3 regions of the Pseudomonas sp. JDS08PS003 genome follow, and region 2 is predicted to be linked to each of the others. Evidence: predicted binding sites of a transcription regulator. Region 2 holds the regulator's gene; each other region holds the start of a gene.
The links. Region 2 encodes sigma-54, which starts transcription at its own class of promoters, with help from an activator protein. Its sites were predicted from a motif close to ANTGGCATNNANNTTGCTNT; they were not measured.
Positions count from the first base shown of each region.

Region 1: the regulator sigma-54 is predicted to act here: its motif matches at 5,240-5,259, upstream of glnA (glutamate--ammonia ligase).
Region 3: the regulator sigma-54 is predicted to act here: its motif matches at 5,934-5,953, upstream of flhA (flagellar biosynthesis protein FlhA).

Region 1 covers NZ_CP120724.1:527,164-534,604, reverse strand. The annotation lists gene P7C00_RS02450 (glycogen/starch/alpha-glucan phosphorylase) at 1-795, opposite strand, end outside; gene P7C00_RS02445 (YkgJ family cysteine cluster protein) at 1,061-1,504, shown strand; gene typA (translational GTPase TypA) at 1,611-3,431, opposite strand; gene thiI (tRNA uracil 4-sulfurtransferase ThiI) at 3,571-5,025, opposite strand; gene glnA (glutamate--ammonia ligase) at 5,358-6,764, shown strand; gene P7C00_RS02425 (chorismate mutase) at 6,889-7,441, shown strand, end outside.
Region 2 covers NZ_CP120724.1:1,146,449-1,153,889, reverse strand. The annotation lists gene P7C00_RS05175 (ATP-binding cassette domain-containing protein) at 1-312, opposite strand, end outside; gene P7C00_RS05170 (KpsF/GutQ family sugar-phosphate isomerase) at 577-1,551, shown strand; gene P7C00_RS05165 (HAD family hydrolase) at 1,551-2,075, shown strand; gene lptC (LPS export ABC transporter periplasmic protein LptC) at 2,085-2,657, shown strand; gene lptA (lipopolysaccharide transport periplasmic protein LptA) at 2,644-3,189, shown strand; gene lptB (LPS export ABC transporter ATP-binding protein) at 3,189-3,914, shown strand; gene P7C00_RS05145 (RNA polymerase factor sigma-54) at 4,097-5,590, shown strand; gene hpf (ribosome hibernation-promoting factor, HPF/YfiA family) at 5,716-6,021, shown strand; gene ptsN (PTS IIA-like nitrogen regulatory protein PtsN) at 6,034-6,498, shown strand; gene rapZ (RNase adapter RapZ) at 6,501-7,358, shown strand; gene P7C00_RS05125 (HPr family phosphocarrier protein) at 7,375-7,441, shown strand, end outside.
Region 3 covers NZ_CP120724.1:2,001,008-2,008,448, reverse strand. The annotation lists gene P7C00_RS09130 (protein phosphatase CheZ) at 1-15, opposite strand, end outside; gene P7C00_RS09125 (chemotaxis response regulator CheY) at 46-417, opposite strand; gene fliA (RNA polymerase sigma factor FliA) at 583-1,323, opposite strand; gene fleN (flagellar synthesis regulator FleN) at 1,320-2,150, opposite strand; gene flhF (flagellar biosynthesis protein FlhF) at 2,269-3,591, opposite strand; gene flhA (flagellar biosynthesis protein FlhA) at 3,603-5,732, opposite strand; gene flhB (flagellar biosynthesis protein FlhB) at 6,016-7,191, opposite strand; gene fliR (flagellar biosynthetic protein FliR) at 7,195-7,441, opposite strand, start outside.

The sequences.
Region 1 (7,441 bases), 620 kb from region 2:
GGCCCGGGCCACTTCTGCCACGGCGCCCAGGTGGTCTCCGGCGTTGAAACGCTCCAGGTGCAAATCCTCCATGGCCCGGGCTCGCCACAGACGCAGGGTGTTGACACTGGCCCCACGCCAGCCCACCACCGGGGTGTCGTAGGCCACTGCCCGTACGGTTTCCGCCGGCCACCAGACCTGGCGAGTGTTGCCCGCCTCGTCGGTCACAGTGTCGACGCTGCCGCCAAAGCCGATGGAGTAGATCACCTCGGGGCGCTCGAACTCCCAGGGGTTGCCGAAATCCAGCCAGTGTTCGGTCTGCTCCTGCTGCCAGCCGTCGACAATCGCCTGGCGGAACAGACCGTGCTCGTAACGGATACCGTAGCCGTGACCGGCGAGGCCCAGAGTCGACATGCTCTCCATGAAACACGCCGCCAGGCGACCCAGGCCGCCGTTGCCCAGGGCCGCATCGGGCTCCAGCAAGCGGATGCGCTCCAGGTCCACCCCCAGATCGGTGAGGGCCTCACGGGCCACGTCCAGCAGGCCAAGATTGCTCAGGCTATCGAACAGCAAGCGGCCGATCAGGAACTCCAGGGACAGGTAGTACACCCGCTTCTGCCCCTTGCGATACATCTGTCGCGTGTGATCCATCCAGTGGTCGACCATATGGTCCCGCGCAGCCAGGGCAATGGCCTCGAACCAGTCGTGGTCGAAGGCGTGATCCGGGTCTTTGCCTACCGCGTAGGTGAGTTTGGTCAAGACGGCTTCGCGAAAGGCGGCCACCTCAGCGTCGCGAACAAGGGATTCCTGAGTCATCGATACGACCTCTGACGAGATACACAGTGAGCATGGAATGGTCTGAGCCTAGTCGGTCTGACACGGAGCGAAGGCTCTGGTTCGGCGCTGTTTCAAATGGCTCGGCTCAAGAGGGAGTCTTCTGCGCCTGCGGGGAAAAAGATGCAGATGCCGTGCCGCCAGGGACTAATCGCCAAGCACGAAAGAAAAATCCGACCTAAAGTCGTTCAAAAATCCACCAGTCCCGGTATGATCGCGCGCCCTGGAACATGCCGGAACCACCACCTTGATGAAGTCCAACCTGATCGCCGCCGCGGAAATCGACCGTCTCGATACCTGGGCCAAATACACCGCGCCCATGTGCGGTTCCTGCATGTCCAGCTGCTGCACCCTGCCGGTGGAAGTGAAGATCAAGGACCTGATCCGCATTGGCATCGTCGACGAATTCGAGCGCGGCGAACCGGCGAAGAACATCGCCAAGCGCCTGCAGAAAGAAGGCATCGTCGAGCGCTACAACCAGAAGTCGGAAATCTTCACCCTGCAGCGCATGAGCAACAACGACTGCCTGTATCTGGATCGTAAAAGCCGCCTGTGCACCATTTATGACAAGCGCCCGGACACCTGCCGCAACCACCCGAAGATCGGTCCACGTCCGGGCTACTGTGCCTACAAGCCCAAGCCCCAGGAGCGCCCGACCAATACCAGCAGTCGGACCCTGGAACGCTTCTGAGCCCGATCGGCTAGCGGGAGCCCTCCCCGCGCACAAAAAACCGGCACAAAAAAAACGCCCCCGACCGCAAGGCCGGGGGCGTTTTCATTCAGCCGGAACTAAAGACTCAGTTCTTGGCTTTCTTGGCAGCGCGGGTACGCTCGCTTTCGTCCAGGATCTTCTTGCGAAGACGGATGGACTTAGGCGTCACTTCGCACAGCTCGTCGTCCTGGATGAATTCCAGAGCCTGTTCCAGGGTGAAGCGAACAGGTGGAACCAGGGCGATGGTTTCGTCCTTGCCCGAAGCACGCATGTTGTCGAGCTTCTTGCCTTTGGTTGGGTTCACACCCAGGTCGTTGTCACGGCTATTCAGACCAACGATCTGACCGTTGTAGATTTCCTGACCGTGTTCAACGAACAGCTTGCCACGCGCCTGCAGGGTTTCCAGGGAGTAGGTCAGCGCCTTGCCGGTTTCAACCGAAACCAGAACGCCGTTCTGACGGCCGGACATGTCGCCGGACTTCATCACGTCGTAACGATCGAAGATCGAGGTCAGGATGCCAGCACCGTTGGTCAGGGTCAGGAACTGGTTACGGAAACCGATCAGACCGCGAGCAGGGATGTTGTATTCCAGACGTACACGGCCCTTGCCATCCGGCACCATGTTGGTCAGGTCGCCCTTACGCAGGCCCATCTCTTCCATCACCTTGCCCTGGGATTCTTCCGGCAGGTCGATGGTGACGTTTTCGAACGGTTCGTGCTTCACGCCGTCAACCAGACGGATGATCACTTCTGGACGGCCTACAGCCATTTCGAAGCCTTCGCGACGCATGGTTTCGATCAGTACCGAGAGGTGCAGCTCACCACGGCCGGAAACCTTGAACTTGTCGGCCGAGTCGCCTTCTTCAACGCGCAGAGCAACGTTGTACAGCAGCTCTTTGTCCAGACGTTCCTTGATGTTACGGGACGTCACGAACTTGCCTTCTTTACCGCAGAATGGCGAGTCGTTGACCTGGAAGGTCATGGAAACGGTTGGCTCGTCAACGGTCAGAGGCTTCATCGCCTCGACGGTGTCCGGGTGGCACAGGGTGTCGGAGATGAACAGCGAGTCCATACCGCTGATGCACACGATGTCGCCTGCAGCCGCTTCTTCAACGTCCACACGGTGCAGACCGTGGTGACCCATCAGCTTGAGGATACGACCGTTACGCTTCTTGCCAGTGGCGTCGATAGCCACGACTGGAGTGTTCGGCTTGACCCGACCACGAGCGATACGACCAACGCCGATCACACCCAGGAAGCTGTTGTAGTCCAGTGCGGAGATCTGCATCTGGAACGGACCGTCACGGTCAACAGCCGGCGCAGGTACGTTGTCGACGATCGACTGGTACAGCGGGGTCATGTCTTCAGCCATTTCGGTGTGGTCCAGACCGGCAATGCCGTTCAGGGCCGAGGCGTAGACGACTTTGAAGTCCAGCTGTTCTTCAGTGGCGCCCAGGTTGTCGAACAGGTCGAAGATCTGGTCCAGAACCCAGTCAGGACGCGCGCCCGGACGGTCAACCTTGTTGATCACCACGATTGGACGCAGGCCGGCTTCGAAAGCCTTCTTGGTCACGAAACGGGTTTGCGGCATAGGGCCGTCTTGAGCGTCGACCAGCAGCAGCACGGAGTCGACCATGGACATTACGCGCTCAACTTCGCCGCCGAAGTCGGCGTGGCCCGGGGTGTCCACGATGTTGATGTGGTAGCCGTTCCAGTTGATGGCGGTGTTTTTCGCCAGGATGGTAATGCCGCGTTCTTTTTCCTGGTCGTTGGAGTCCATCACGCGCTCGTCGTTGAGCTCGTTGCGCTCCAGGGTGCCGGATTGACGCAGGAGTTTGTCTACCAGGGTGGTCTTACCATGGTCAACGTGGGCAATGATGGCGATGTTGCGTAGATTTTCGATCACTTGTGTATCTCGATCAGAGGATTCGGTGTGCTGACAAATGCTGGCAGCGATTAACAATAGATTCAGGCCTGGCCGTTACAGCTGGACGGCGGCGTCGGGGGGCCGGTGACGCAAGCCACAGGCGAACATCCCCGGGCACTTAGCTCGGTCTATAAACGCGCACATTGGCATGTCCCTCACTGAGCAGATGGTGAGCATGCAGGCGACTCATGACGCCTTTGTCGCAATACAGCAGGTACTGGCGCGTAGGGTCCAGTTCCTTGAAGCGGGCGTTCAATGCATAGAACGGCAGCGCTTTTACTTCGACGCCAGGCAGCTGCAGCGGGTCATCTTCCTCGGCATCCGGGTGACGGATGTCGATGACGATCTGACCGGCCAGCGCTTCACTGACTTCTTCAATCTGCAAATCCTGGCCCAACTCGTCGATCACTCGATCGATCGGCACCAGTTTGGCCCGCTCGATCGCACGCTCGAGCACCGCCATATCGAATTCTTTCTCTTCATGCTCGACGCGATGGCGCTTGGCATGGGTCTTGGGGTTCACCGAGATGACCCCGCAGTACTCCGGCATGTGCTTGGCGAAGTCGGCGGTACCGATTTCGACGGCCAGGTCGATGATGTCCTGCTTGTGGCTGGCGATCAGCGGACGCAGTACCAGCTTCTCGGTCACGCAGTCGATTACCGACAGGTTCGGCAGGGTCTGGCTGGACACCTGGGAAATCGCCTCGCCGGTCACCAGCGCGTCGATGTGCAGGCGGTCGGCGATGCTCGACGCGGCACGCAACATCATACGCTTCAAAATGACGCCCATATGACTGTTGTCGACTTTGCCAAGGATTTCCCCGAGCACTTCCTCGAACGGCACGCTGACGAACAGCACCCGCTGGGAGCTGCCGTACTTCTTCCATATATAGTGCGCGACTTCCATCACGCCCAGTTCGTGGGCACGTCCGCCCAGATTGAAGAAGCAGAAATGCCCCATCAGGCCGCGGCGCATGATCTGGTAGGCCGCCACGGTGGAATCGAAACCGCCGGACATCAGCACCAGGGTCTGTTCCAGGGCGCCTAGCGGGTAGCCGCCGATGCCATTGTGCTGGCTGTGGATCACGAACAACCGTTGGTCGCGAATTTCCATCCGCACTTCGATTTCCGGCTCTTTCAGGGAAATGCCGGCGGCGCCGCACTGCCGACGCAGTTGGCTGCCAACGTACTTTTCCACATCCATGGAGCTGAATTCATGCTTGCCGGCGCGCTTGCAGCGCACCGAAAAAATCTTCCCGGGCAAGGCCTCGCCGAAGTGCTGCTTGCACTTGGCAACGATGTCGTCTAAGTCGCCCAGAGGGTACTCGTCGACCTGCAGGAAATGTGCGATGCCGGGCATGCAGCTCAGGCGCTCGGTCAGGTCCTTCAGGGCCTTGGGCTCGCTGAGGGCGGTTTCCAGTTCGAGGTTGTCCCACACACCATTGACCACCACGGCCGGGTCCAGATCGCGGAGCACGGCACGGATGTTCTTGGCCAACTGACGGATGAAACGCGTCCGTACCGGGCGGCTCTTGATGGTGATTTCCGGGAAAACTTTAACGATTAGTTTCATGAAAACAGCGCGCGCTGGGCCAGCCGAAAAAGGGGGGCGCGGATTATAGCGGAAATTGCTCAAGGTTTAACCAGTTAATGTGCAGAAGGTTTTCAATGCACCAAAACGGGTCATTTATCAAAGAAGACGCTACATTGCAGTGCGCCAAATGCCGGCATTACGCCAAATCCGCTGCAGAAAGCGTGATTTTGGGGCAGAAAACCCATCTCGGGGCACTGGCATGCAATTTGCTCCCTTGTGAGGCAGGTTGCCATGGCAGAGTATTCGCGCCGGCATCACCCACATTCTAAGGGCACTCCAACACCAAGCCCGAAGCCACCCCGGAGGACACTATGTCGAAGTCGGTTCAACTCATCAAAGATCATGACGTCAAATGGATTGATCTGCGCTTCACTGACACCAAGGGCACTCAACATCACGTGACCATGCCGGCTCGTGATGCGCTGGATGAAGACTTCTTCGAATCCGGCAAGATGTTCGACGGCTCCTCCATTGCTGGCTGGAAAGGCATCGAAGCCTCCGACATGATCCTGATGCCGGACGACGAAACCGCCGTGCTGGACCCGTTCACCGAAGAACCGACCCTGATTCTGGTCTGCGACATCATCGAACCTTCGAGCATGCAAGGTTACGACCGCGACCCACGCGCCATCGCCAAGCGCGCCGAAGAGCACCTGAAAGCCACCGGCATCGGCGACACCGTATTCGCCGGTCCAGAGCCAGAGTTCTTCATCTTCGACCAAGTGAAATTCAAGTCCGACATCTCCGGCTCGATGTTCAAGATCTACTCCGAACAAGGTTCCTGGATGTCCGACCAGGACATCGAAGGCGGCAACAAGGGCCACCGTCCAGGCGTCAAAGGCGGCTACTTCCCGGTTCCACCGTTCGACCACGACCACGAAATCCGTACCTCCATGTGCAACGCACTGGAAGAAATGGGCCTGACCGTTGAAGTTCACCACCACGAAGTGGCGACTGCCGGCCAGAACGAAATCGGCGTCAAGTTCAACACCCTGGTGAAGAAAGCCGACGAAACCCAGACCCTGAAATACGTCGTGCACAACGTGGCCGACGCCTACGGTCGCACCGCCACTTTCATGCCTAAGCCACTGTACGGCGACAACGGCTCGGGCATGCACGTGCACATGTCCATCTGGAAAGACGGCAAGAACACCTTCGCTGGTGAAGGCTATGCCGGCCTGTCCGATACCGCCCTGTACTTCATCGGCGGCATCATCAAGCACGGTAAGGCTCTGAACGGCTTCACCAACCCGGCAACCAACTCCTACAAGCGTCTGGTTCCAGGCTTCGAAGCCCCGGTCATGCTGGCCTACTCGGCGCGCAACCGCTCCGCTTCGATCCGTATTCCTTACGTGTCGAGCCCTAAAGCCCGCCGTATCGAAGCCCGTTTCCCGGACCCGGCTGCCAACCCGTACCTGGCCTTCGCTGCTCTGCTGATGGCCGGCCTGGACGGTATCCAGAACAAGATTCACCCTGGCGACGCTGCTGACAAAAACCTGTATGACCTGCCGCCTGAAGAGGCCAAAGAGATTCCACAAGTTTGCGGCAGCCTGAAGGAAGCCCTGGAAGAGCTGGACAAAGGTCGTGCGTTCCTGACCAAAGGCGGCGTTTTCAGCGACGACTTCATCGACGCTTACATCGCCCTGAAAAGCGAAGAAGAGATCAAGGTCCGTACCTTCGTACACCCACTGGAATACGAGCTGTACTACAGCTGCTGATCCGCAAGCCGCGTGATCAAGAGGCCTCCTTCGGGAGGCCTTTTTTATGCCCGCGCATTTGCCCTGCCCGGGGTGGTTGCGTGCATCATGGGCGCCGCCCTTCTCTTATCAGCCGAGCCCACCCATGACTTCGCGCCTCAATCTGTGCCTCGCCCTGACCTGCAGCCTGCTCACTACAGCCGCCTGCGCCACCGAAGCTCCCGCCGCTCTCGCCCCATTGCTGGGCAGCATCGGCGAACGCCTGGCAATTGCCGATCAGGTGGCCCTGAGCAAATGGGACAGCCACAAGGCGGTGGAGGACCGCCCTCGGGAACAGCAGGTGATTGCCGGCGCCACAGCCCAGGCCGCCACCTATCACCTGAGTGAGGAAACGGTCGGGCAGTTCTTCGCCGCCCAGATCGAAGCCAACAAACTGCTGCAGTACGCCAGGCTGTCCAGCTGGCACCTGCAAGGCCGGGCGCCGGAAACGCCGCGCCAGGACCTGGCCGGACAGATCCGCCCACAACTCGATCAGTTACAAAAACGCCTGCTGCAGCAACTGGCCGACTTCAGCCCCCATCGCGGTGATCACCAATGCTCGCAATGGCTGGCCCAGGCCAATCAGGCCGCCAGCAGCGACCCGTTGCGGCGGCTGGCAATGATTCGCGCTACCGCTGAGTTATGTGTGTTCAAAGGTT
Region 2 (7,441 bases):
CTCGAACACGTCCAGGTCGGTGAACAGCGCGCCGCTCTGGAACAGAACGCCCATTTGCTTGCGCGCATCGAACAGATCACTGCGCGAGAGGGTCGGCAGATTCTGGCCGTTGACCCACACTTCGCCGCTGCTGGGCCGCAACTGCATGCCCATCAAGCGCAACAGGGTGGTTTTTCCGCAGCCTGAAGGCCCCATGATGCCGGTGACCTTGCCCCGCGGAATACGGATATCCACGTTATTGAAAATGCTGCGCGTACCGCGCTTGAAGGACAATCCCTTCAGCTCGACCGCGTAGGCGTTATCGGCACTCATCTAAACTCCTTGCGATGCAGCCTATCACTCGGACGCTTGGCTCCCTGCCGGGAGTACGTGCCCCTGGGCAGGCCGAACTGGCGGCGAACTATATCACTGCTGATACGGAGCCCCCAAGGCCGAAGCCGTGAACGTTCAGGTCCAAGACAGGCATAATCGGATGAATCCCAATACCAGCCGGATAAAGGCTGACGAACTTGCGTGAGGGATTTGTTCATTACCGCTATAATCGCCGCCTTTTCATCGGGCTATACGATTTCAGACATGAGCCAATCCAGCGACCTGATTCAGTCAGCACAACGCACCATCCGCCTCGAACTTCAGGCAGTAGAAGGCTTGCTGCCCCATATCGACGCAGATTTCGTACGCGCTTGCGAGATGATTCTGGCCAGCAAAGGCCGAGTGGTAGTGGTCGGCATGGGCAAATCCGGGCACATCGGCAACAAGATCGCCGCCACCCTGGCCAGCACCGGCACCACGGCTTTCTTTGTCCACCCGGCCGAAGCCAGTCATGGCGACATGGGCATGATCACTCGCGACGACGTGATCCTGGCCCTCTCCAACTCCGGTTCCACCAACGAAATCGTCACCCTGCTGCCCTTGATCAAGCGTCTGGGCATCCAGTTGATCAGCCTTACCGGCAACCCTGAGTCGCCGCTGGCCAAGGCCGCGGACGTCAACCTCAATGTGCATGTCGAGCATGAGGCCTGCCCGCTGAACCTGGCCCCTACCTCCTCTACCACAGCTGCCTTGGTGATGGGCGATGCCCTGGCCGTGGCCCTGCTGGAAGCCCGCGGCTTCACCGCCGAAGACTTCGCCTTCTCCCATCCGGGAGGTGCCCTGGGCCGCCGCCTGCTGCTCAAGGTAGAGAATGTGATGCACGAAGGCACTGAGCTGCCGCAGGTGCAACGGGGCACCCTACTCAAGGACGCGCTCATGGAGATGACCCGCAAGGGCCTGGGCATGACCGTGATCCTGGAGGCCGATGGCCGCCTGGCCGGGATCTTCACCGACGGCGACCTGCGCCGCACCCTGGATCGTGCCATCGATATCCATCACGCCACCATCGACTCGGTCATGACCCCTCACGGCAAGACTGCACGTGCCGATATGCTGGCAGCCGAAGCACTGAAGATCATGGAAGACCATAAAATCAGCGCCCTGGTGGTGGTGAACAAGGAAGACCGTCCGATCGGCGCCTTGAACATGCACGATCTGCTGCGCGCGGGAGTGATGTAATGAGTACCGACCTGCTGCAACGCGGTAAAAACATCAAGCTGGCGGTTTTCGACGTCGACGGCGTACTGACCGACGGTCGCCTGTACTTCCTTGAAGACGGCAGCGAGTTCAAGACCTTCAATACCCTCGACGGCCAGGGCATCAAGATGCTCATGGCCGCCGGAGTGCAGACAGCGATCATCAGCGGGCGCAAGACTCCAGTAGTGGAACGCCGGGCCAAGAACCTGGGGATCCCCCACCTGTACCAGGGTCGTGAAGACAAGCTGGTGGTGCTGGACGAACTTCTTGCCCAACTGGGCCTAAGCTATGAACAGGTCGCCTATCTGGGCGACGACCTGCCCGACCTGCCGGTGATCCGCCGTGTCGGTCTGGGCATGGCGGTGGCCAACGCAGCCGGCTTTGTCCGCGAGCACGCCCACGGCACCACCGTAGCCCGCGGCGGCGAAGGCGCTGCCCGGGAGTTCTGCGAGCTGATCCTGCAAGCCCAGGACCGCCTTGAAGCAGCCAACGCCGCTTACCTATAGAGCCCACCCATGCTGAGTAAAAAGATTCGCAACATCCTGATATTCGGGATCATCGCCCTGCTGTTCGCGGCGGTCGGTTACTGGAACATCAGCCCAGAGCGCTTCCTCGACAAGCCGGTAGTGCAGGTCGACGAGAACGCCATCGACTATTACGTGATCAACGCCCGCAGCGTGCAGTACCTGCCTGACGGCAAGCTGCAGTACGAAATGACCTCGGACAAAGTGGAGCACGTCAAGGCCAGCGAAGTGACGCTGCTGACCAAACCGGACCTGCAGATGTACCGCGGCACCACTTTCCCCTGGCACGTCCAGAGCGAGCGAGGCGAAGTCAATCCGGACGGCACCGAGGTCGAACTGATCGATTCGGTACGGGTTTCCCGCACCGATGAGCACAACCGCAACCTGCTGATCACCACCAGCCGCATGACAGTATTCCCGCAGAAGCAATATGCGCAGACCGAGCAAGCCGTTAGAATCGACGGCGCCGGCGGCGTGACTACGGCCAAGGGAATGAAAGCGTATTTGAAAGACGGCAGGATGAACCTGCTATCGAACGTAAGAGGACAGTATGAGGCTCGTTAAAACCCTCCCTATTTTGCTCAGTCTGGGCGCAGCACTGGGAAGCGTGAGCGCCTGGGCTCTGCCGAACGATAGCCAACAGCCGATCCGCATCCAGGCCGACGACGCCCAGTTGGACGACAAGAACGGCGTGGCCACCTACAAGGGCGATGTGATCATCACCCAGGGTTCGATGAAGATCACCGGCAACACCGTGACCATCACCCGAGCCAAGAGCGGCGAAATCGACGTAGTGACGTCGGTGGGCAACCTCGCCTACTTCGAGCAGTTGCAGAAGCAGACCGACCCGAAACCGGTTCAGGCCTACGCTGTGACCATCCAGTACCACGCTCAGCAGAATCGCATCGTGCTGATCGACAAGGCCAAGGTCATCAACGACGGCAACACCACCGAAGGCGAGAAGATCGTCTACGACACCGTCAAGCAAGTGGCTAACGCCGGTCGCGCCAATGGCAGCTCGGTCACCGCACCACGTCCGCGGATCGACATGGTCATCCAGCCGAAAAAGAAAACCGACGAGCAAAAGGCCCAGTAATGGCAACTCTGAAAGCTCAGCACCTGGCCAAGAGCTACAAGAGCCGCCAGGTCGTGCGTGATGTCAGCCTGTCCATCGACAGCGGCCAGATCGTCGGCCTGCTCGGCCCCAACGGCGCCGGCAAGACCACCTGCTTCTACATGATCGTCGGCCTGGTCCAGGCCGATCAGGGCCGCGTCCTGATCGACGACCTGGATGTCAGCCACCAACCGATGCACGGTCGCGCTCGCGCCGGCATCGGCTACCTGCCCCAGGAAGCTTCGATCTTCCGCAAGCTGTCGGTGGCCGACAACATCATGGCCATCCTCGAGACCCGCAAGGAACTCGACAAGGCCGGCCGTCGCCAGGAACTGGAAAGCCTGCTGCAGGAATTCCACATCAATCACATCCGCGACAACCTCGGCATGAGCCTGTCCGGTGGTGAACGCCGCCGCGTGGAAATCGCCCGCGCCCTGGCCACTGCCCCCAAGTTCATCCTGCTGGACGAACCCTTTGCCGGCGTGGACCCGATCTCGGTCGGCGATATCAAGCAGATCATCCACCACCTGAAGGCCAAGGGCATTGGGGTGCTGATCACCGACCACAACGTCCGCGAAACCCTGGACATCTGTGAAACCGCCTACATCGTCAATGACGGGCAACTGATCGCCGAAGGCGACTCCGAGACCATCCTGGCCAACGAACTGGTCAAGGAAGTCTACCTGGGCCATGAGTTCCGCCTGTAAAGGCTGAGGTGTCGGGCTAGATGCCAGAGCGCCAGGAACAATAAATCCCTACAAATTTTATTGTTACAGCGCTCTAGGCAAACACTTCAGTTTCAGGCATATAATTTGCTTATGTTTGGCGCTCCGGCGCCCTGTAGTGGATGGCGCATGTGCGCCGGCAAATAAGGTGTTAAGCCCCTGCCATGAAACCATCGCTAGTCCTGAGAATGGGCCAGCAGCTGACGATGACACCGCAGCTGCAACAGGCCATCCGCCTGCTCCAATTGTCGACCCTGGACCTGCAACAGGAAATCCAGGAAGCCCTGGAGTCCAACCCGATGCTCGAACGCCAGGAAGATGGCGAAGACTTCGACAACAGCGACCCCTTGGCCGACAACACAGAGTCCAAACCCAACACCGAGATCCAGGAACCCTCCTACCAGGAAACCGCCCCCACGGTGGATAACCTCGAGGAAGGCGAATGGAACGAACGCATCCCCAACGAACTGCCGGTGGACACCGCCTGGGAAGACGTCTACCAGACCAGCGCCAGCAGCCTGCCCAGCAGCGATGACGATGAGTGGGACTTCACCACTCGCACATCGGCCGGCGAGAGCCTGCAAAGCCACCTGCTCTGGCAATTGAACCTGGCGCCGATGTCGGATACCGACCGCCTGATCGCCGTGACCCTGATCGATTGCATCAACAATCAGGGCTACCTGGACGAGACCCTTGAAGAAATTCTCGAGGCCTTCGATCCGGAATTGGACATCGAACTGGACGAGATCGAAGCCGTCCTGCACCGCATCCAGCAATTCGAGCCGGCCGGCATCGGCGCCCGCAACCTGGGCGAATGCCTCCTGCTGCAACTGCGCCAACTGCCAGCAAAAACTCCCTGGCTGAGCGAAGCCCAGCGCCTGGTCAGTGACTACATCGACCTCCTGGGCAGTCGCGACTACAGCCAGCTGATGCGCCGCATGAAGCTCAAGGAAGACGAACTGCGTCAGGTCATCGAACTGGTGCAGAGCCTCAACCCGCGCCCGGGCTCACAGATCGAATCCAGCGAAGCCGAATACGTGGTCCCGGACGTCATCGTGCGCAAGGACAACGAGCGCTGGCTGGTGGAATTGAATCAGGAGTCCGTGCCACGCCTGCGGGTCAACGCACAGTACGCCGGCTTTGTTCGCCGCGCCGACACCAGTGCCGACAACACCTTCATGCGCAATCAGTTGCAGGAAGCTCGCTGGTTCATCAAGAGCCTGCAGAGCCGCAACGAAACCCTGATGAAAGTCGCCACTCAGATCGTCGAGCACCAACGGGGCTTCCTGGAGTACGGCGATGAAGCCATGAAACCTCTGGTTCTGCACGACATCGCCGAAGCTGTGGGCATGCACGAATCGACCATTTCCCGTGTGACCACGCAAAAATTCATGCATACCCCCCGGGGCATATATGAACTGAAATACTTTTTCTCCAGCCACGTCAGCACCTCCGAAGGCGGCGAATGCTCGTCCACGGCGATCCGCGCGATCATCAAAAAACTGGTGGCTGCGGAAAATCAGAAAAAGCCGTTGAGTGACAGCAAGATCGCTGGTTTACTGGAGGCACAAGGCATTCAGGTAGCCCGTCGTACCGTCGCCAAGTACCGCGAATCCCTTGGGATCGCGCCTTCCAGCGAACGGAAGCGGTTGATGTAGCCGCCGGGCTGGCCACAGCGTTTCAGAGTGTGTTTGAAACAGGTCGAAAGTCGGTTTCAAACGCGGTCTAGGTGGCAGGCAACCCAGCCTGCCGCGTTATGCACTGGCAACGAAGGAGAAGCTGTATGCAAGTCAACATCAGTGGACACCAACTCGAAGTGACTGAACCTCTGCGCGCTTACATCGGCGAGAAACTCGACCGGCTGGAGCGGCACTTCGACAAGATTACCAATGTGCAGGTCACCATGGCTGTCGAGAAGCTGAAGCAGAAAATCGAAGCCACCCTGCACATCCACGGTGGGGAGGTCGTCGCCAATGCAGAACATGACGATATGTATGCCGCAATTGACCTGCTCACGGACAAGCTTGACCGCCAACTGAAAAAGCATAAGGAAAAGCAACTCCACCTTCTCCAAGGCACGGGTCGCTAACACTCCCCTCCCATGATCCGACTTGAAAGCATCCTGACCCCCGGCCGTTCCTTGGTGAACGTGCCGGGCGGCAGTAAAAAACGCGCCCTCGAACAAATTGCCAACCTGATCAGCCGCGAAGTGCCTGATCTGGAGATGCAGGATGTCTTCGAGAGCCTGATCGCCCGTGAAAAACTCGGTTCCACCGGTTTTGGCAACGGCATCGCCATTCCCCACTGCCGCCTCAAAGGCTGCGAGTCGCCTATCAGTGCGCTGATGCACCTGGACGCTCCAATCGACTTCGACGCCATCGACGGTGCCCCTGTGGATCTGCTGTTCGTCCTCCTGGTTCCGGAAGCCGCTACCGACGCACACCTGGAACTGCTCCGGCAGATCGCCAGCATGCTCGATCGCAAGGAAGTCCGTGACCGACTGCGCAGTGCCACCAGCAATGAAGCCTTGTATCAGGTTGTCCTGGACGAGCAAAACGGTCAGTAATCATGCGCTTGATCATTGTCAGCGGCCGCTCCGGCTCAGGTAAAAGCACCGCCCTCGATGTTCTTGAGGACCACGGCTACTACTGCATCGACAACCTTCCCGCCGGCTTGCTGCCCGAGCTGGCCGAGCGCGCGTTGATTCACACGGAACTGGCACAACCTCTGGTGGCGGTTTCCATCGACGCCCGAAACCTGCCCAGCCATCTGTCGCGCTTCCCCGAGTTGCTGGAAGAAGTACGCAGCCGGCATATCCAGTGCGACGTGCTCTATCTGGACGCCGACGAGGAAACCCTGCTCAAGCGCTTCTCGGAAACCCGGCGGCGTCACCCGCTGAGCAGTGCCAATCGCTCGCTGGCCGAAGCCATCCACGATGAAACCCAGCTGCTGGGCCCCATCGTCGATCTGGCCGACCTCAAGGTCAACACCACCAATCTGAACCTCTACCAACTGCGGGACACCATCAAGCTGCGCCTGCTGAACCAACCCGAACCCGGGACTGCGTTCCTGGTGGAGTCTTTCGGTTTCAAGCGCGGCATGCCGGTGGACGCCGATCTGGTATTCGACGTGCGCTGCCTGCCCAATCCGTATTGGAAGCCCGAACTACGCGCCCAATCCGGGCTGGACGCACCTGTGGCCGAATACCTGGCCGCACAGCCCGATGTCGAGGAAATGTTCCAGGACATCTCCAGCTATCTGCTCAAGTGGCTGCCACGTTTCGCTGCCAGCAATCGCGCTTATGTAACCATTGCCATTGGTTGCACCGGCGGGCACCACCGCTCCGTGTACCTGACCGAGCGCCTGGGCCAGGTCCTGCAAAAATCCCTGAAGAACGTCCAGGTTCGCCACCGCGACCTTAGCTGAAAGGATCTACCCCGCGATGCCAGCTCTGGAAATCGAAATCATCAACAAACTGGGCCTGCATGCCCGTGCCTCAGCCAAATTCG
Region 3 (7,441 bases), 850 kb from region 2:
TTCGTTATGCTCCATAGCTCCCCCGTGGCGGAATGGCTACGCGTCTCAACCGATGCGTTCGAAGATTTTTTCGATCTTCTCTTTCAACGCCTGAGCCGTGAATGGTTTGACGACATAGCCGTTTACGCCGGCCTGGGCAGCTTCGATGATCTGCTCGCGCTTGGCTTCAGCAGTAACCATCAATACCGGCAGGTGCTTGAGTTTTTCATCGGCACGCACGTGGCGCAGCAGGTCGATACCGGTCATGCCCGGCATGTTCCAGTCTGTTACCAGAAAGTCGATGCTCCCGCTGTTGAGTACCGGAATGGCAGTGGTGCCATCGTCGGCCTCGACCGTGTTGGTGAAACCCAGATCACGCAACAGGTTTTTTATGATCCGCCGCATCGTTGAAAAGTCATCAACGATGAGGATTTTCATGTTCTTGTCCAATTCGACCTCCAAGCAGTCTTAAACGCATCCAGCACCTGAACGCGCCATTCAATCAATTCGGCATAACACACAACGACTGCATGGAGCACATACCGCAAGACCGGTGCAGCGCTTGCTTCACCGGTCCTGATCGCAGTGTCCCCACACTGCCTGTCAGCGCGCTCGCCACTCCCCCAAACGCCCCCGCAAGCGGGCTGCGCACTGGCTGTGTAACTGGCTGACCCGCGACTCGCTGACCCCCAGGACCTCACCGATTTCCTTGAGGTTCAGCTCTTCGTCGTAGTACAGCGCCAACACCAGTCGCTCGCGCTCCGGCAAATTGGCAATCGCATCCGCCAACGCAGCCTGGAAGCGTTCATCCTCCAGGTCCCGTGACGGCTCGAGATGAGCACTGGCGCCATCCTCATGCAGCCCTTCATGTTCGCCGTCCTGCAACAGGTCGTCGAAACTGAACAGGCGGCTGCCCAAGGTGTCGTTCAAAATCCCGTAATAATCGTCGAGACTCAATTGAAGTTCGGCCGCAACCTCGTGATCTTTAGCGTCACGACCGGTTTTAGCTTCAATTGCGCGAATGGCATCACTGACCATGCGCGTATTACGGTGCACCGAACGCGGTGCCCAATCGCCTTTGCGAACCTCGTCGAGCATCGCCCCACGGATACGGATACCCGCGTAGGTTTCGAAACTCGCTCCCTTGCTCGCGTCGTATTTGGTCGACACTTCGAGCAAACCGATCATCCCGGCCTGAATCAGGTCTTCCACCTGAACACTGGCCGGCAACCGCGCCAGCAGGTGATAGGCAATACGCTTGACCAGGGGCGCGTAGCGCTCGATCAGTTCGTATTGGCTGTCACGTGCCGACTTCTTGTAGAGGTTGTAGCCGCTGGCAGTCATAGCACCGGTCCCGCTGTTTGATGCACTAGCCGCTCGACAAAAAACTCCAGATGCCCGCGTGGGTTCGCTGGCAACGGCCAGGTATCGACTTTTTGCGCGATGGCCTTGAACGCCAATGCACACTTCGAACGAGGAAAGGCTTCATAGACCGCACGCTGCTTTTGCACGGCCTTGCGTACGCTTTCGTCGTAGGGAACTGCGCCGACGTATTGTAAGGCCACGTCCAGGAAGCGATCCGTGACCTTGGTCAATTTTGCAAACAGGTTGCGCCCTTCCTGAGGGCTCTGGGCCATGTTGGCCAAGACCCGGAAACGGTTCATGCCATAGTCGCGGTTGAGCAGTTTGATCAGCGCGTAGGCGTCGGTGATGGAGGTCGGTTCGTCACAGACCACCAGCAACACTTCCTGGGCCGCGCGGACGAAACTGACTACCGAGTCACCAATACCTGCAGCGGTGTCGATCACCAGTACATCGAGATTGTCGCCGATGTCGCTGAAGGCCTGGATCAGACCGGCGTGCTGGGCGGGGCTCAGGTGCACCATGCTTTGGGTACCCGAAGCGGCCGGAACGATGCGAATGCCGCCAGGCCCCTGGAGCAGCACGTCGCGCAGCTCACAGCGCCCTTCGATGACATCCGCCAGGGTGCGCTTGGGGGTCAGACCCAACAGGACATCGACGTTGGCCAGTCCCAGATCGGCGTCCAGCAGCAAGACTCGCCGGCCGAGCTCAGCCAGAGCCAGGGACAAGTTCACTGACACATTAGTCTTGCCGACGCCACCTTTGCCGCCGGTCACCGCAATCACCTGTACGGGATGCATGCTGCCCATGTTCTTTCTTTACCTTGTCTTACTTAGACGGGGCCACATAACTGGCTGCGCGTTCACCATTGGAACAATGCATGGCAGACCATCGATGTAGATACACTGCAATCTATTCATGTCTACCTCAGCCGACCCGCTTGGTCGGGCTGTGATAGAGGTCAGCGAACATGTCGGCCATGGCTTCTTCGCTGGGTTCTTCCTGCATCTGCACGCTGACAGCGCGACTCACCAACTGGTGCCGGCGAGGCAGGTGCAAATCGTCGGGAATCCGTGGACCATCGGTGAGATAGGCCACCGGCAATTCGTGACTGATGGCCAGGCTCAAGACCTCGCCAAGACTGGCTGTTTCATCCAGTTTAGTCAGGATGCAACCGGCCAGACCGCAGCGCTTGTAGCTGTGGTAGGCAGCGGTCAGCACCTGCTTCTGGCTGGTGGTGGCCAGTACCAGGTAATTCTTCGCCCGAATCCCACGACCGGCCAGGCTTTCCAGTTGCATGCGCAACGCCGGGTCGCTGGCTTGCAGGCCGGCGGTGTCGATCAATACCACGCGCTTGCGCAGCAGCGGGTCCAGGGCCTGAGCCAGGGACTGGCCTGGATCGACATGGGTCACCGACACATTGAGGATACGCCCCAGGGTCTTGAGCTGCTCCTGGGCGCCAATACGGAAGCTGTCCATGCTCACCAGAGCGATGTTCTGCGCGCCGTACTTGAGGACATAGCGCGCTGCCAGTTTGGCCAGGGTGGTGGTCTTGCCCATGCCGGCAGGGCCGACCATGGCGATCACGCCACCCTCTTCAAGCGGCTCGACTTCCGGGGTCTGGATCATCCGCGCCAGGTGTGCCAGCAACATGCGCCAGGCCTGGCGAGGCTCGTCGATTTCGCTGATCAGTGCCAGCAGGTCGCGAGACAGCGGGCCGGAGAGGCCGATGCGCTGCAGGCGACGCCAGAGGTTGGCCTGCTCGGGGCGACTGCCCTGCAACTGGCTCCAGGCAAGAGAGCCCAGTTGCACTTCCAGCAGCTCGCGCAGACCGTTGAGTTCGAAACGCATGGAGTCCAGAGCCCGATTATCGGGCGCCGGAGCAGCAGGAGCCGGCGCCGGGCGCGGACGCTCGGTCAGGGTCGGCTCGATCAGCGGCTCGGCGGCAGTCAATGGCAGACCGGCGAACAACTGGCGATTGGTGATCGAGGCGCTGTCGCCCTCGCCCCGCAGGCTCAGCTCGGCCTGGGCGGTGACGATCCGCGACTGGGTCTTGCGCAACTCGTCCTCGAGTTCCATGTTCGGAACCCGTGGCGACAACGCCGACAACTTGTAATCCAGCGCAGCCGTCAGCTCGACCCCCCCGGCAATCCGCCGGTTGCCGATAATGGCAGCTTCAGCGCCCAATTCATCACGAACCAGTTTCATGGCCTGACGCATATCGGCGGCGAAAAAACGCTTAACTTGCATAACCCACTACCTCAGCCGTTGGGCCCTACTGTCGCAACGATGGTCACTTGCTTGTTGTCGGGAATTTCCTGGTACGCCAACACATGCAACCCGGGAACGGCGAGACGCCCGAACCGCGAGAGCATGGCGCGGACCGGACCCGCTACCAACAGAATCACCGGTTGACCTTGCATCTCTTGACGCTGCGCCGCATCGATCAGCGAACGTTGCAGCTTTTCAGCCATGCTTGGCTCCAGCAGAACGCCTTCTTCCTGGCCTTGTCCTGCCTTCTGCAAACTGCTGAGCAAAATTTGTTCCAACCTTGGCTCCAAGGTGATCACTGGCAGCTCAGACTCAGTACCTACAATGCTTTGGACGATGGCGCGAGACAATCCGACCCGAACCGCGGCAACCAAAGCGGCAGTATCTTGACTCTTGGCGGCATTGTTGGCGATAGCCTCGGCAATGCTGCGGATATCCCGTACCGGCACCTGTTCGGCCAGCAGCGCCTGCAAAACCTTGAGCAACTGCGACAACGACAGCACACCCGGCACCAACTCCTCCGCCAGCTTCGGCGAACTCTTGGCCAGCAACTGCATCAGCTGCTGCACTTCCTCGTGACCGATCAGCTCGCTGGAGTGCTTGTACAGAATCTGGTTCAAGTGGGTGGCGACCACGGTACTGGCATCCACCACGGTGTAGCCGAGGGACTGCGCCTGAGGCCGCTGGCTGATTTCGATCCACACCGCCTCCAGGCCGAAGGCCGGGTCACGGGCAGAGATACCGTTGAGGGTGCCGTAGACCTGCCCGGGGTTGATCGCCAATTCGCGATCCGGATAGATCTCGGCCTCCGCCAGGATCACCCCCATCAGAGTCAGGCGATAGGCACTGGGGGCCAGGTCCAGGTTGTCACGGATATGCACAGTGGGCATGAGGAAGCCCAGGTCCTGGGAGAGCTTCTTGCGCACCCCCTTGATCCGCGCCAGCAGCTGTCCGCCCTGGTTGCGATCCACCAGGGGAATCAGGCGGTAGCCAACTTCCAGACCGATCATGTCGATCGGGGTCACATCGTCCCAACCCAGCTCCTTGGTTTCCATGGCCCGAGCCGGAGAAGGCAGCAGGTCCTGCTGACGCTGGACCTCTTCCAGAGCCTGGACCTTGACCAGATTCTGCTTTCTCCAGACCAGATAAGCCGCACCGCCAGCCACCGCTGCCAGGCTGAGGAAGGAGAAGTGCGGCATGCCCGGCACCAACCCCATCACCGCCATCAGGCCCGCGGCCACCGCCAGCGCCTTGGGCGAGGCGAACATCTGCCGGTTGATCTGCTTGCCCATTTCTTCGGAACCCGAAGCACGCGTCACCATGATGGCGGCCGCAGTGGACAGCAGCAGCGATGGCAGTTGCGCCACCAAACCGTCACCGATGGTCAGCAAGGCATAGACCTTGCCGGCGTCGGCAAAGGTCATGTTGTGCTGGAAGATACCGACCGCCATACCGCCGATCAGGTTGATGAAGAGGATCAGCAGGCCGGCGATGGCGTCGCCGCGAACGAACTTGCTGGCACCGTCCATGGAGCCGTAGAACTCGGCTTCCTGGGCCACCTCCAGACGACGCAGCTTGGCCTGATTCTGATCGATCAGGCCGGCGTTGAGGTCGGCGTCGATGGCCATCTGTTTGCCGGGCATGGCATCCAGGGTGAAGCGCGCGCTCACCTCGGAGATGCGTCCGGCACCCTTGGTCACCACCACGAAGTTGATGATCATGAGGATCGCAAAGACCACGATACCCACGACATAGTTACCGCCGATCACCACCTCACCGAAGGCCTGGATCACCTTACCGGCCGCGGCATGGCCTTCCTGGCCGTGGAGCATCACCACTCGGGTCGAGGCCACGTTGAGTGCCAACCGCAGCAAGGTGGCCACCAGCAGAATGGTCGGGAACACCGCGAAATCCAGCGGTCGCAGGGCGTACACGCAGACCAGCAGGACCACAATCGACAGGGCGATGTTGAAGGTGAAGAACACATCCAGCAGGAACGCCGGCACTGGCAGCATCATCATGGCCAGCATGACCAACAGCAGCACAGGTACACCCAGGTTGCCTCGACCGAGGTCGACCAGGTTACTGCGAGCCGTGTTGATTAACTGAGAGCGATCCACCGATTTACCCCGTTCCGTAAAGCAAACTTTTGACGCCTGAAGCGGCTCGGGGCTGCTACTGCAAGAAGCCTTCCAACTTTGCCGCAGCGGCGCAATCGCGCCCTGAACCAGGAGGAACCGGCGTGCCGGCGAACAGGATCGCGGGGCCGCCCTCGTCGGCAAACGAAGCGTCGCAGGGCCGGCTGCAAGGAACAGAGTTACAAGGCGAGATAATGGCAATTAGCCATTTTTCTGACATAAGCAAGGCGCATTCGCTGGCAAGCCAGCGCCTGCATGCCTGGAACTAGACAGGATCGATGGGGCCGCCCGAGGACTGCTTGCCGCCAGTGTCGCGCTGCAGATCCGTAGGAATCGGCAAGTCCTTGAGCGGGTCCGGGCGCTTGCCCTTGCCTGCACGGTGCTGGCGAATCTGGTAGACATAGGCCAGGACCTGGGCCACCGCCAAGTAAAGCCCCGCCGGGATCTCTTCCTCAAGCTCAGTGGAGTAATAGATGGAACGCGCCAGGGCCGGGGACTCCAACAACATCACTTCATGGGCCACGGCAATCTCGCGGATTTTCAGGGCCAAGAAATCACTGCCCTTGGCCAGCAACACCGGCGCCCCACCCTTCTCGGCGTCGTACTTGAGAGCCACGGCGTAGTGGGTCGGGTTGGTGATGACCACGTCGGCCTCGGGGATCGCTGCCATCATCCGCCGCTGGGACATCTCGCGCTGGGTCTGGCGAATCCGCTGCTTGACCTCAGGCCGACCTTCCTGGTCCTTGTGCTCGTCACGCACCTCCTGCTTGGTCATCAACAGCTTCTTATGGGCCTGGTACAGCTGCACCGGCACATCCACCGCGGCGATCAAAATCAACCCGCAAGCCATCCACAAAGTGCTCCAACCCACCACCTGGACACTGTGGATGATCGCCAGCTCAAGCGGTTCGTGGGCGATCCGCAGCAGGTCGTCAATGTCCGACGACAACACCGAAAGCGCCACGAACAGCACCAGGCCGAACTTGGCCAGAGCCTTGAGCAACTCGATCAACGCAGTGAACGAAAACATCCGCTTGAGGCCGTTGGCCGGATTCATCCGACTGAACTTGGGCGCCAGGCTCTTGCCCGCAAACAGCCACCCCCCCAGGGATATCGGCCCGATGACGGCCGCCAGCAGCAAGGTCAACAGCACCGGCTGCACCGCCAGGATGGCGATCTTGCCCGAGTGCAGCAGGTACAGTCCCATGGCGCCCGGGCTGAGCAGCACTTCCCGGGGCAAAGAGAAGTTCAGGCGCATGATTTCCAGCAGATCCTGAGCCAGACCGCCCCCATAAACCAGCAGACCGCCCGCCCCCGCCAGCATGATGGCCAGGGTATTGAGCTCCTTGGAACGGGCGATTTCACCCTTCTCCCGGGAGTCCTTCTTGCGCTTCTCCGTGGGGTCTTCTGTCTTGTCCTGACCGCTCTCGCTTTCTGCCATGGCTCAGCGCGCCTTTGCCAGTTCGCGTAAGAACTGCAAGGCCTCGGAGGCCAGCGGTTGATACTGGTTGAGAATGTCGGCCAGGCTGATCCAGACAATGCCCATGCCGAGCACCAGGGTCAGGGGAAAGCCGATGGAGAAGATGTTCAACTGCGGGGCGGCTCGGGTCATCACGCCAAAGGCGATGTTGACCACCAGCAAGGCGGTGATCGCCGGCAGCACCAGGAGCAACGCCGCCCCCAGGACCCAA